DNA from 3 places in the Brucella oryzae genome. Region 1 is predicted to be linked to each of the others. Evidence: predicted binding sites of a transcription regulator. Region 1 holds the regulator's gene; each other region holds the start of a gene.

Region 1 (4,214 bases):
GGCCGTGCCATCCATCGTGTTCGGTCTGCTCGGACTTGCGGTTTTCATCAACTTCTTCGGCCTGCCGCGCTCTGCGTCGCTGGTCGGTGGCCTGGTGCTGACACTGATGACGCTTCCCACGATCATCATCGCGACGCGCGCCGCCCTTCGCGCCGTGCCGCCTTCCATCCGCGCGGCAGCTCTCGGTCTCGGTGCATCGAAAACGCAGATGGTGTTCCACCATGTTCTGCCGCTTGCCGCACCCGGCATTCTGACGGGCACGATCATCGGTCTCGCCCACGCGCTTGGGGAAACTGCGCCGCTTCTCCTGATCGGTATGGTGGCCTTCGTGGCGGACGTTCCGTCCACCCCGATGGACCCTGCGACCGCATTGCCTGTCCAGATCTATATGTGGGCCAATGAAGCAGAACGCGCCTTTGTGGAACGCACGTCAGGCGCTATCATTGTCCTGCTTCTGTTCCTTGCCGTGATGAATATTGCAGCAATCATTCTGCGCCGCCGCTTCGAGCGCCGCTGGTAAAACGGGAGTCGAAAGCTATGAATCTGATGACTGAACGATCTCTCGAGAAAGCCGTAGGAGAAAAAATGAACGCCAACGCCAATTCCATAAAGATGCGCGGCGATAAGGTTTGCGTATTTTATGGCGAGAAGCAGGCGCTGTTCGACGTCGATCTGGATATCCAGGAAAAGATGGTCACGGCGCTGATCGGCCCTTCCGGTTGCGGCAAGTCCACTTTCCTGCGTTCGCTCAACCGCATGAACGATACGATCGAAGGCTGCAAGGTCGGCGGCAAGATCACGCTCGACAATGAGGATATCTACGATCCGAAGATCGATGTCGTCGAACTGCGCGCCCGCGTTGGCATGGTTTTCCAGAAGCCGAATCCGTTTCCGAAGTCGATCTATGAAAATGTCGCCTATGGCCCGCGCATTCATGGTCTCGCCCGTACCAAGGCAGATCTGGAAGAAATCGTTGTGACGAGCCTCCAGAAGGCCAGCCTGTTCGAAGAGGTGAAGGACCGTCTGCACGATGCGGGCACCGGTCTTTCCGGTGGTCAGCAGCAGCGCCTTTGCATTGCACGTGCGATTGCGGTCAGCCCGGAAGTGATCCTCATGGATGAACCGTGCTCGGCGCTCGACCCGATTGCAACCGCAAAGGTGGAAGAGCTGATCGACGAACTGCGCCAGAACTATACGATCGTGATAGTCACCCACTCCATGCAGCAGGCCGCGCGCGTTTCGCAGCGCACTGCCATGTTCCACCTCGGCAATCTGGTCGAAGTGGGTGACACGGAAACCATGTTCACCGCGCCGACCGAAAAGCGCACGCAGGATTACATCACCGGACGCTTCGGCTGATCCGGAACTGCGCTCAACAGATAGACAGTGCGGCTTCCCCGCAATTTATATTACGAGGTCTACTATGCCGTCTCAGCATACCGTTCGCTCCTACGATGAGGAATTGAAGTTTCTCACCCATAAGATCGCCGAAATGGGCGGACATGCGGAACGTATGGTCGAGCAGTCGGTCGCAGCTATCGTCAATGCGGACAATGCGCTTGCACAGCGTGTCATCTCCGACGATCTCATCCTCGACGCCAGTGAGCGCGAGATCGACGACAAAGCCGTGATGATCATTGCCAAGCGTCAGCCCATGGCGGTGGACTTGCGCGAAATTATCGGCTCGATCCGTATCTCAGCCGATCTGGAGCGCGTGGGCGATCTGGGCAAGAACATTGCCAAGCGCGTTGCCGCCGTTTCGGAATCGCGTCAGCCGGTAAAGCTTTATCGCGGGCTCGAAACGCTGGCCGAGCTGGCACTGACCCAGCTCAAGGACGTCCTCGACGCCTATGCGTCGCGCTCGGTGCAGCAGATTAATGTCGTCCGCGACCGCGATGACGAGATCGACGCGATGTACACGTCGCTGTTCCGTGAACTGCTTACTTACATGATGGAAGATCCGCGCAACATTTCTGCCTGCACGCATCTTCTATTCTGCGCAAAGAACATCGAGCGCATCGGCGATCACGCGACCAACATCGCGGAGACCGTATATTACATCGTGACAGGCCTGCAAATGCCGGCCGAACGACCCAAGGAAGACCTGAGCCACGGTATTGTCGTGGATGAGGCGCGTAAACCCTGAACTGTTGTCGACCGGACTTCGGTTCGGTGGATGAGAATGTATGAATAGCGCGGCGGCACGCGGTCGATTGGGGGGATTTTATCCACCGCCCGCCGAATTTGGATAGGAAAATACTGGATGTCACAGGCACCCAAAATCGCTGTGGTAGAAGACGAAGAGGCGCTGAGCGTGCTGCTTCGCTACAATCTTGAGGCAGAGGGCTATCAGGTCGATACGATGCTGCGCGGCGACGAGGCCGAAATCGCCTTGCGCGAGAACGTGCCGGACCTGCTTATTCTGGATTGGATGCTGCCGGGCGTATCGGGCATCGAGCTTTGCCGTCGTCTGCGCCAATGGCCAGAAACGGAGCGGCTGCCCATCATCATGCTGACGGCTCGCGGGGAGGAAAGCGAACGTGTCCGCGGCCTCAGTGTCGGTGCGGACGATTATGTCGTGAAGCCATTTTCGACGCCGGAACTGCTGGCGCGCGTTAAAGCCATGCTGCGCCGGTCCAATCCGAGCATTCTTTCGCACGTGCTGAAAGTGGGAGATCTTGTTCTGGACCGCCAGCAGCATCGTGTCTACCGCAAGGAAAAGGAAGTTCGCCTTGGACCGACGGAATTCCGCCTGCTCGAATATTTCATGATGTCGCCCGGTCGCGTTTTTTCGCGCAGTCAGCTTCTGGATGGAGTTTGGGGGCCGGACATCTATGTGGATGATCGTACGGTGGACGTCCATGTCGGACGGTTGCGCAAGGCGATCAATGTCGGTCGGGCGCTCGATCCGATCCGCACTGTCCGTGGCGCTGGCTATTCTTTCGGCTGAGCAGAGCTGTTATCTGCGACTTCTAAAACTAAATTTGTCCGACCCGCTACGGTTTCCGTGGCGGGTCGTTTTTGCTTAAGGTCAAGCTCTCGTGAAGTGCGGATCGGGTCTCCCGATTCGCATCGGAATGGTCAAAATAGATGTCGAAAGCCCAATCTCACGCGATGTTACAGGCATGTTGTCAAAGTTGACGAAGAACAACGGAACCTGCTTTGAAACAGAAATTCTGCAGAAAATTTGAAACACCGTGAATGTGTATGCAAAAAACGTACAAGAAAAATTGAATTAAGGCAGGGATATGGCGTGTATTGCGTGACTTTGAATCTCATTAAATCAACATCTTATCTGAATTTCCAGCTCTTGTTAAGAAATTGTTAATATATTTAAAGGGCTTGTAGGGAAATTCGCACTCTCGATTCGGAATTGCTTTCGGGCAATTTAGCTGTCTCCAGCATCGTAGGAATTTGACCTTCCGCCTTTTTTTGGCCTAAAAATTCCAAAACCTTGAATTCGATTGAGCGACAGTAGGGCGTATGATTTTTGATCTTCGTCCTCTTTGACTTGCACCGCAGTTAGACGTTCGCGCACATCGTTCCAGATGTGTTCGCCTGAATGGATGACTGGATCAGTTAAGGGTCCTAACATGAGACTGAGCCATTGACGCGCGCCGCGAAGTGGAAATTGCCCGCTCTTATCGGGCTGATGGTTGCGCCTTTCGTGGTGACCGGTTGTACGACGACCGGAACCTCGGGAAAAGCCAATACGGAAAAGACGGCGACAAGCCACGTCAAGTCCGTCAATGGCGTAAAAACCTATACTTACACCGCACGGGACAAGAATTGTCTTGAACGTGCGATGTTCTTCGAATCCAACCGTTCAAGCTCCGATGGTCTTCTGGCTGTTGGCACAGTTGTGATGAATCGACTCGCTTCCGGTCGTTATCCGGATACTATTTGCGGTGTTGTCGGTCAGAAGAACCAGTTCGCGCCCGGTGTCCTCACCCGCAAGATGAATTCCAAAGCGTTGCCCGATGTTCAGGCTGCTGCTGACGCGGTTCTAAAGGGCAAGCGTCATCCAAAGCTCAAGAACGCCATGTTCTTCCACACGGCGGGCCTGAAATTCCCCTATAACAACATGCATTATGTGCTCGTTGCCGGGGGTAACTCCTTCTACGAAAAGCGCAATCGCGACGGCTCGCTACAGAATCCAGTCCCGCAGGAACCATACAATCTTGCTCTCGCCTATTCGCCGCAATCGCCTTCCG
Region 2 (4,214 bases), on a different contig from region 1:
CAGATTTTGATGAATTGTCATGAAACTCTCCCTGTGCACCGCACTGATATATCTCAGGATGACCCTTCACCCATGAGCGACGGAATTGCAAGGCCGGAGCCGCCTTATAACGAAAAAAGTGAAATACGCGCCAGACACAGGTCTGAAAGCTATATCGACGCGCTTTAAAGCAAGGCTTGCAAATTTGTCACAGTCAAATGATTGGATAGAAAATTCGTCATTTTGCGCCTTGGCAAAACTTTCTGCTCATTTATTGTGCACGCATCTGCAACACTGGCAAGAGGTATGAGATGCGTGTCTATGACCCATTCCCGATGGTGCCCAGTGTTAACGCGGGCGCTTCCAAGCTTTAAGTCTTCGGCCCGCATTGCAGGCTGAGGCCTGAACGCCCTCCCTAAAAGGGCAGATTCCAACATTTCCAAATTTGCCGCAGCCCTCACCGGCTGCTTGTTTCGTCTTTGTTTTCACGCATTGTCCGACGCCAAACCGCTTCGCACTTTTGCTGAAAATGCTTTTAAAGGAACCAGAATCCGCCCAAACGCGGCCTGGTATTGTAGATATGACTCGGTTTCGCATAGATTTCCGGGGACCTGCCTTCCGCAATGTCCTCGGCTACACATTCGGCCACTGGCGAAGTCAGCCCTTGCGGCTGACGCTGATGATAATCGGCATGCTGCTCGCAACAGCCGCAGATGTTCTGACACCGCTCTATTCCGGTCGATTGGTCGACGCGCTTTCATTAGGTAACGAAGGTGCGTGGGATGCTGCCATTCACGCTTTGATCATCCTGCTTGCGCTTGGTGCGCTCGCCTTGGTTACGCGCCAGCTGACCTTCTATGTCATCACGGACTTCACCTTGAAGATCATGAGCGACATGGCAGCAAGTTCGTTCCGCAAGCTGCAGCGCTTTTCGACCGACTGGCACGCCAATGCCTTTGCCGGATCGACGGTCCGCAAGGTCTCGCGTGCCATGTGGGCGCTCGACCTGCTTAACGATACGCTGATCGTGGCACTGTTACCATCGATCCTGATGCTGGTTGGTTCGGTGGTACTTCTATCGTGGTATTGGCCACTGATGGGACTGCTGGTCGCAATCGGTTCGGTGCTTTTCATCGTCTGCACGATTGTGATTTCGCTTGGCTTTGTCGCGCCAGCGGCAACGCTTGCCAATAGCTGGGACACACGTATGGGCGGCGCTCTGGCCGATGCCATTTCGTGCAATGCCGTTGTCAAGGCATTCGGTGCGGAAAGCCGCGAAGATGTGCGTCTGGCAAAGGTCGTTACCAAGTGGCGCGGCCGTACTCGTCGCACATGGCTGATCGGTACGCTGAACGGTTTCATTCAAGGCGCCAACCTGCTGGTAATGCGCGGTGTGGTCATTGCCTTTGCGCTCTATCTGTGGAGCCAGGGCAAGGCAACGGCGGGCGATATCACCTTCGTCCTGACAGCCTTCTTCATGCTGCAAGGCTATCTGCGCGACGTCGGCATGCACATCCGCAACCTGCAGCGTTCGGTCAACGACATGGAGGAACTGGTCGACATTGAGGCGCAGCCTTACGGCATTGCCGACAAGCCAGGTGCACCGGCGATCAAGATCGGAAACGGCGAGATCACTTTCGATCACGTCACTTTCCACTATGGCAACCACGAAGCCGCTCTCTATCGCGACTTTTCGGTCAAGATCGAAGCTGGCGAACGGGTTGGTCTGGTCGGTCATTCGGGTTCGGGCAAGACGACATTCGTCAAGCTCATCCAACGTCTCTACGATGTCAGTGGCGGTGCCATCCTGATCGACGGGCAGAACATTGCCGATGTTACGCAGGCATCGCTCAGATCGCAGATCGCTATCGTGCAGCAGGAGCCGATCCTGTTTCACCGGACGCTGGCCGAGAACATCGCCTATGCACGCCCCGGCGCGACACAGGCGGAGATCGAAGAAGCTGCGAAGCTTGCAAGCGCGCACGACTTCATCAGCCGCCTGCCAAAGGGCTATGCAACGCTTGTCGGTGAACGCGGCGTGAAGCTTTCGGGCGGCGAGCGTCAGCGTGTCGCGATTGCCCGTGCATTTCTGGCAGATGCACCAATCCTTATTCTGGATGAGGCCACATCGAGCCTCGATTCAGAATCGGAAGTGCTGATCCAGCAGGCAATGGAACGGCTGATGGTGGGTCGTACAACGCTTGTCATTGCGCACCGGCTTTCGACGGTTCGTGCACTTGACCGGCTGCTGGTCTTCGACAAGGGCAAGATCCTTGAAGAAGGCGATCACGACGCGCTTATCCGCAAGCCGGGCGGCATCTATCGCCGCCTGTTCGAGCGGCAGGCGCTGGAACTGACCAAGGGACTGGAAGACGTCTTTTCGTAATCCAATCCGCTATATAGCCATGGACAGGGCCGGATCAATTCCGGCCCTGTTCTCATTTTAAATGCTCCATTCATCATCCATTCAGATCACGGTGCGTATCACTCGCCGCCCAAGCGTGCTTCAAACGTGAGTTGACATTTCCATGACAGAAATGTGACAGGATTTTTGTAAAAGTTTGGGAGTTGATGAGTAAAACATGCCGGGTGTGATGGAAAATACCGCAGCGCGTCGCTGGAGCGATGCCGCGATTTTCGGGCCTGCCCGTATTGCCTGGCCGCTGCGCCTCGCAGTGATTGCGCTTGCTTCCATCGTGCTGTCCACCCTTCTGGTTTTCGCCATCGAATGGATCGTACGCGGTTCGTTCACCGATACGATGCAGTTCTTCCGCACGCCGCATAAGCCTGCATGGACGACGGTTGCGCTCTTCGTCGTCGTACTAACGGCAAGCGACGCTATTTTCGGACGGATTCACTATGGCTTCTTTGTTGTCGGCCCGCTGGCGCTGATTGCGGCAACGACCGCGCGCGAAAAGAGCCTTTATCTCGGCGACCCGCTTTATCCGAGCGATTTTCTCTACGCCCGTCAGATCGTCGATCTTTTGCCGCTCTTGGTGCGTGACCGTCCGTGGAGTGCTGTCGGCATAGCCTTGCTTCTCATTGCTTCCGCAGCATTGATGATTACCGTGACACTGTTCTGGTGGAGGCGCTTCGATCCAATTCCGTGGAAGGGGCGAATGCTGCGTCTCGCCTTCGCGCTGCCGCTGCTCGCCTGGTTCGCAGTCATTTCCGACTATGCCAGCTTTTCGCTGGCACGTGACCGTCTGCGTATTCTGCCGATCATGTGGGACCAGAAGGAAAACTACGCCCATAACGGCTTTACCATGGCCTTCATCCTGAATGTGCCGATGGCGACCGTCTTCGCGCCGGAAGGCTATTCTCCAGAAGCAATTGCCGCTATCGAACCGCCTGCGCAGCTGATCCCTGCCGCGTTCGATGCCAGAAAACCCGACGTCATCATGGTGATGAGCGAATCCTTCTGGGACCCGACGCGCCTTCCGGGTGTGGCTTTCAGTGCGGACCCCATTCCGACGGTGCGCGCGGAACAATCCGGCCATGTCTTCTCGCCGGAATTTGGCGGCATGACCGCCAATGTCGAGTTCGAGGCTCTGACCGGATTTTCCAAGGCCTTCCTGCCGTCCGGCAGTATCCCGTATCAACAATATATCCGCCGTCCTCTTCCCTCGCTTGCAAGCTTTTTCAAGGAACAGGGTTACGCGACGCGCGCCATTCATCCCTACCGTCAATGGTTCTGGAACCGTGGTCCCGTCTATGAAAACATGGGCTTCGACAAGTTCATGTCGGAAGAAAACATGCCGCCGCTGGAAAAGCGCGGCTCATTGGCCTCCGACGCGGCCCTGACCGATGAAATCATCCGCGAAGCAGATTCCATGGATGCACCCTTCTTCTTCTTCGCGGTTTCCCTTCAGGGACATGGCCCTTACCAAGCCAATCGCTACCCGGATTCCAAGCTTGAGGTGCAGACCGACGCCAGCGAACACACACGCCAGTCGGTCCGTTCCTATTCGCAAGGTGCCATGGATGCCGATGCAAGCCTTGAGCGATTGATGAAATGGGCGTCCAGGCGCGACCGCGAAACCATTCTCGTCTTCTTCGGCGACCATCTGCCGCCGCTCGGCCCCGCCTATGTCGAGACCGGATTTATGACAAGTCGGGTCGCAAGCCGTACGGCGCCTGCTGCCGATATGATGCTGCAGCACGAAACGCCTCTGGTGCTCTGGTCGAACAAGCGGGGCGCCGAGCGGGGAACAGGCACGATCAGCCCCGCCTTC
Region 3 (4,214 bases), on a different contig from region 1:
ACGGATCAGCTGGAAAGCCATTATGCGCCGCGTCCGAAAGTGCGCTGGAATGTCGATGCAGCGGTTCAGGCGCATGATGCGCAGGTCGCAGCGTCCGGCATCACGACGGTTTTCGATGCGATGCGCGTCGGCACGGACTATGACCGCGACTTCGTGGGCACGGATATGCGGATGCTTGCGGATGCCATCGAAAGCGGTGTTCGCGAGAATCGCCTACGTGCCGACCACTTCCTGCATCTGCGCTGTGAAGTTTCCTCAGCGGACTGCCTTGAGACATTCGAGCTTTTCGCAGGTGACGACCGCGTAAAACTTGCTTCGCTGATGGATCATGCGCCTGGCCAGCGTCAATTCGTTGATCTTGAGACCTATCGCACCTATTACATGCGCAAGATGAAGCTCACGGATGAGGAGTTCCGGGTGCATTGTGAAAAGCGCATGGCGGATTCGGACGCCTATTCGGCCAAACATCGCCGCGCCATTGCGGAACTGGCAGCAGCGCGCAGCATCGTTCTGGCCAGCCATGATGATGCGACCAGCGCGCATGTCGATGAATCACTCGACCACGGTGTGCGGATCGCCGAATTTCCGACCACGATAGAAGCCGCCAATGCCTCGAAAGGTGCAGGGCTTTCCATTCTGATGGGCGCGCCGAACATCGTTCGCGGCGGCTCGCATTCCGGCAACATCGCCGCGCGCGATCTGGTGGACAATGGCAGCCTCGACATCCTGTCGTCGGATTATATTCCGTTCAGCCTTATTCAGTCGGCATTCGGTCTGGCTTCCGGCGAACGCCCGATTGCGTTGCCGGATGCGATCCGACTTGTAACCAAGAATCCTGCTGACGCGATGGCTATGGATGATCGCGGCGAGATCGCTATTGGAAAGCGAGCCGACCTGGTTCGCGTGCGTCCGAAAGGTGCAATTCCGGTTGTCCGCACTGTCTGGCGCGAAGGCGAGCGGGTGCTTTGATGCAGATGCAATCCGATATGCCGAAAGGCTGTTTCGTTGCCGTCGTCGGCCCCAGCGGGGCCGGCAAGGACACGATCATGGATGCGGCGCGTGTGGCTCTTGCGGGCGACACGCGTTTTCATTTCGTACGCCGTATCATCACGCGTCCGCAAATGCCGGGAACGGAAGATCATGACAGTCTGGATGAAGCGAGCTTTGCAAAGTCGGCAGGTGAGGGCGCTTTCGCCCTGCACTGGCAGGCGCATGGTCTGAGCTATGGATTGCCGAAATCGCTCGAGGATGAAATCGCTGACGGTACGGTGGTGATCGCCAATGTCTCGCGTCGGGTCTTGAGCGATATCCGCAGGCTCTACACGTCGCGCTCAGTGGTGATGATAACGGCCCGACCGGACGTTCTGGCAGAACGGCTTGCCTTACGCGGTCGCGAAAGCCGGGAGGAAATCGCGGCGCGGCTTAAGCGCGAAGTGAGCTTCGATGACGGTGCCGGGGATGTTGTCACAATTGACAATTCCGGCAATGTCAGTGCGTCCACAGAGTCTTTCCTTCAACATTTGAAGGAAATAACTGTAAAAACAGTCGCTTAAATAAATTCTCTATAGCGATGTGTAAATTTACACAAACGTCATTATGCTTTCATCGCAGTGTCATGGAAGCAATTCAGATTAAGCATGAATGGAGACGAATTCATGCTTCAACTGAAAAACATAACGCGCCGCTATAATGACAAGGTGGCGGTTTCGGGCGTGGACCTCGAAATCGAACCGGGCACGTTTGTGGGAATTATCGGGCGCTCAGGCGCGGGCAAATCGACGCTTCTGCGCATGATCAATCGCCTTGTCGAGCCTTCAGAGGGAACCATTCACTGGGATGGCCGCGACGTTACCGGGCTGAAAGGCTCAGGCCTGCGGGACTGGCGCGCGCAATGCGCCATGATTTTCCAGCATTTCAATCTGGTCGACCGTCTGGATGTCCTGACCAACGTCCTGATGGGGCGCCTGAACTATGTTTCGACGCCCAAGTCGCTCCTGCGCATCTGGAGCGATGAAGAACGTCTGATCGCGCTTTCCGCCTTGCAGCAGTTCGACATTGCGCATCTTGCAGCGCATCGCGCCGATGAACTTTCGGGTGGCCAGCAGCAGCGTGTGGCGATTGCCCGCGCTCTGGTTCAGCAACCCCGCATTATTCTCGCAGACGAGCCGATTGCATCGCTCGATCCGCGCAACACCCGCAGCGTCATGGACGCTCTGCGTCGCATCAATCGCGAATATGGCATTACGGTTCTTTGCAATCTGCACTCGCTCGATATTGCGCGCAGCTATTGCGACCGTCTCGTCGGTATGTCGGCTGGCAAGATCGTATTCCGCGGCACACCGTCAATGCTGACCGAAATGGCGGCGCGAGACCTTTACGGCATGGAAGCTGCTGACGTCATCGATGCAGATGAGCAGGACGAAACAATGCCAATGCCGGTTCCGCAGTCGGCCGAAGCCGTTCTGCGCCAGCTTTCCGCCTGAGCGCACAAAGCTCCGGAAAAAAACACGCTCCAAACTCAGGATTAACAGGAGATACCTATGCTTAACCGTAGAAACTTTCTGGCGGCTGCTGCGCTTACCGCAACGCTGACCATGCCAATGATGGCCTCCACCGCTCAGGCTGCCGACTGGAGCAAGGATTATCCGGAAATCGTTCTGGGTGTGATTCCAGCCGAAAACGCCTCGACCACTTCTGACCGTTATGCGCCTCTGGCCGCCTATCTCGGCAAGGAACTTGGCACCAAGGTCACGCTGCGCGTCGCCAACGACTATGCCGCTGTCATCGAAGGCCAGCGCGCCGGTAACATCCAGATCGCATTCTATGGCCCGGCTTCCTACTCCCGTGCCGTGATGACCGGCGTTGAAACCACGCCACTTGTCAACCAGCGCCATGACACCGGCGTCAACGGCTATTACTCGGTTGTTTATGTGCGCGCCGACAGCCCGTACAAGACCATGGAAGACCTCAAGGGCAAGACCATTGCTCTCGTCGATCCGAACTCGACCTCGGGCAACAACGCCCCGCGCTTCTTCCTCAACCGCGAAGGCTATAGCGTCGATACGTTCTTCGGTAAGAACTTCTTCGCTGGCAGTCATGAAAACGCCGTGCTCGCTCTCGCGCAGGGTACCGCTGATGCCGCTGCGAATTCCTGGAACTCGGAAGACGATTCCAACCTGACCCGCATGGTCAGCCGCGGCGTTCTGAAAGATGCCAACGGCAAGGCAATGACGAAGGACGATTTCCGCATCATCTTCAAGTCGGACTTCCTTCCTGAAGGCCCATTCGCTGTTCTCAGCACCCTGCCGGACCAGTTGAAGGCCGATATCAAGCAGGCTTTCCTCGACATGCCGAAGAAGGACAAGGCCGGCTTTGACGCGCTTTCCGACGGTAAGGATCAGGAATTTGTAGCGACCGAAGCCAAGGATTATGAGCCGATCATCGAGATGCTCAAGTTCAACGACAAGGCTCGCAAGTCCTGATCCGTGAGAAATTGAAGTGCCCGGAACCTAACCCGTTCCGGGCATTTTCATAGGAAAGATTGCATGACGATATCCTCACTTGACGGCAGTGGAGCAAAAAGCCTGCTTGCCGATTATCGCAGGGAGGTCGGCAAACGGCGTCTCTACGGTATCGCGCTTCTTCTCGCGCTTGTCGTTGTCGCCATTGCTGCCTCCGTCGTTGCCGATGTTCGGCCGGGCACGCTGGTCGAAAATCTCTTTCGCTTTACAAGCTATCTCGGTCGTATTCTGCCGGATCTGACCATTGCCAATTTCCGGGGCGACCTTGCTGCCTGGTATTGGAACCTCGGCGGCTGGCTCAAGATGCTGTTTGAGACGCTGCTGATCGCCTATCTGGCTACCCTGATCGGGGCAGCCGTTGCTTTCGCCGCGTCATTTGCGGCTTCATCCAATATGGCTCCCAATTCGACGGTGCGTTTCATTGTTCGTCGCGGGCTGGAGCTGCTGCGTACGGTTCCTGAAATCGTCTTCGCGCTGCTTTTCGTTATCGCTTTCGGGCTTGGACCGATGGCCGGTGTGCTGGCGCTGATGCTTCACACAACAGGTGCGCTGGGCAAGCTGTTCTCCGAAGTGGTCGAGAACATCGATATGCGTCCGGTGGAGGGTATCCGCGCCTCGGGCGGCTCCGGCCTGCAGGTCATTCGCTTTGCCGTGCTTCCGCAAGTGGCTGCGAATTTCGCTTCCTACGGCCTG

What was found. The regulator PhoB, encoded in region 1, activates phosphate uptake and scavenging genes when phosphate is short. The targets are predictions, from matches to a motif close to TGTCATNNANCTGTCAT.
Positions count from the first base shown of each region.
Region 2: a site for PhoB is predicted at 2,508-2,524, ahead of JNC70_RS02320 (LTA synthase family protein). Genes of this name have one in related genera too.
Region 3: a site for PhoB is predicted at 1,590-1,606, ahead of phnC (phosphonate ABC transporter ATP-binding protein). Genes of this name have one in related genera too.

Region 1 covers NZ_JBHEEO010000004.1:24,891-29,104, reverse strand. Annotated here, with positions in the region: gene pstA (phosphate ABC transporter permease PstA) at 1-520, shown strand, start outside; gene pstB (phosphate ABC transporter ATP-binding protein PstB) at 586-1,359, shown strand; gene phoU (phosphate signaling complex protein PhoU) at 1,424-2,146, shown strand; gene phoB (phosphate regulon transcriptional regulator PhoB) at 2,264-2,950, shown strand; gene JNC70_RS04985 (cell wall hydrolase) at 3,608-4,214, shown strand, end outside.
Region 2 covers NZ_JBHEEO010000002.1:89,788-94,001, forward strand. Annotated here, with positions in the region: gene JNC70_RS02310 (aldehyde dehydrogenase family protein) at 1-21, opposite strand, end outside; gene JNC70_RS02315 (ABC transporter ATP-binding protein) at 560-2,365, shown strand; gene JNC70_RS02320 (LTA synthase family protein) at 2,562-4,214, shown strand, end outside.
Region 3 covers NZ_JBHEEO010000008.1:6,960-11,173, forward strand. Annotated here, with positions in the region: gene JNC70_RS10380 (alpha-D-ribose 1-methylphosphonate 5-triphosphate diphosphatase) at 1-969, shown strand, start outside; gene phnN (phosphonate metabolism protein/1,5-bisphosphokinase (PRPP-forming) PhnN) at 975-1,553, shown strand; gene phnC (phosphonate ABC transporter ATP-binding protein) at 1,656-2,483, shown strand; gene phnD (phosphonate ABC transporter substrate-binding protein) at 2,541-3,482, shown strand; gene phnE (phosphonate ABC transporter, permease protein PhnE) at 3,546-4,214, shown strand, end outside.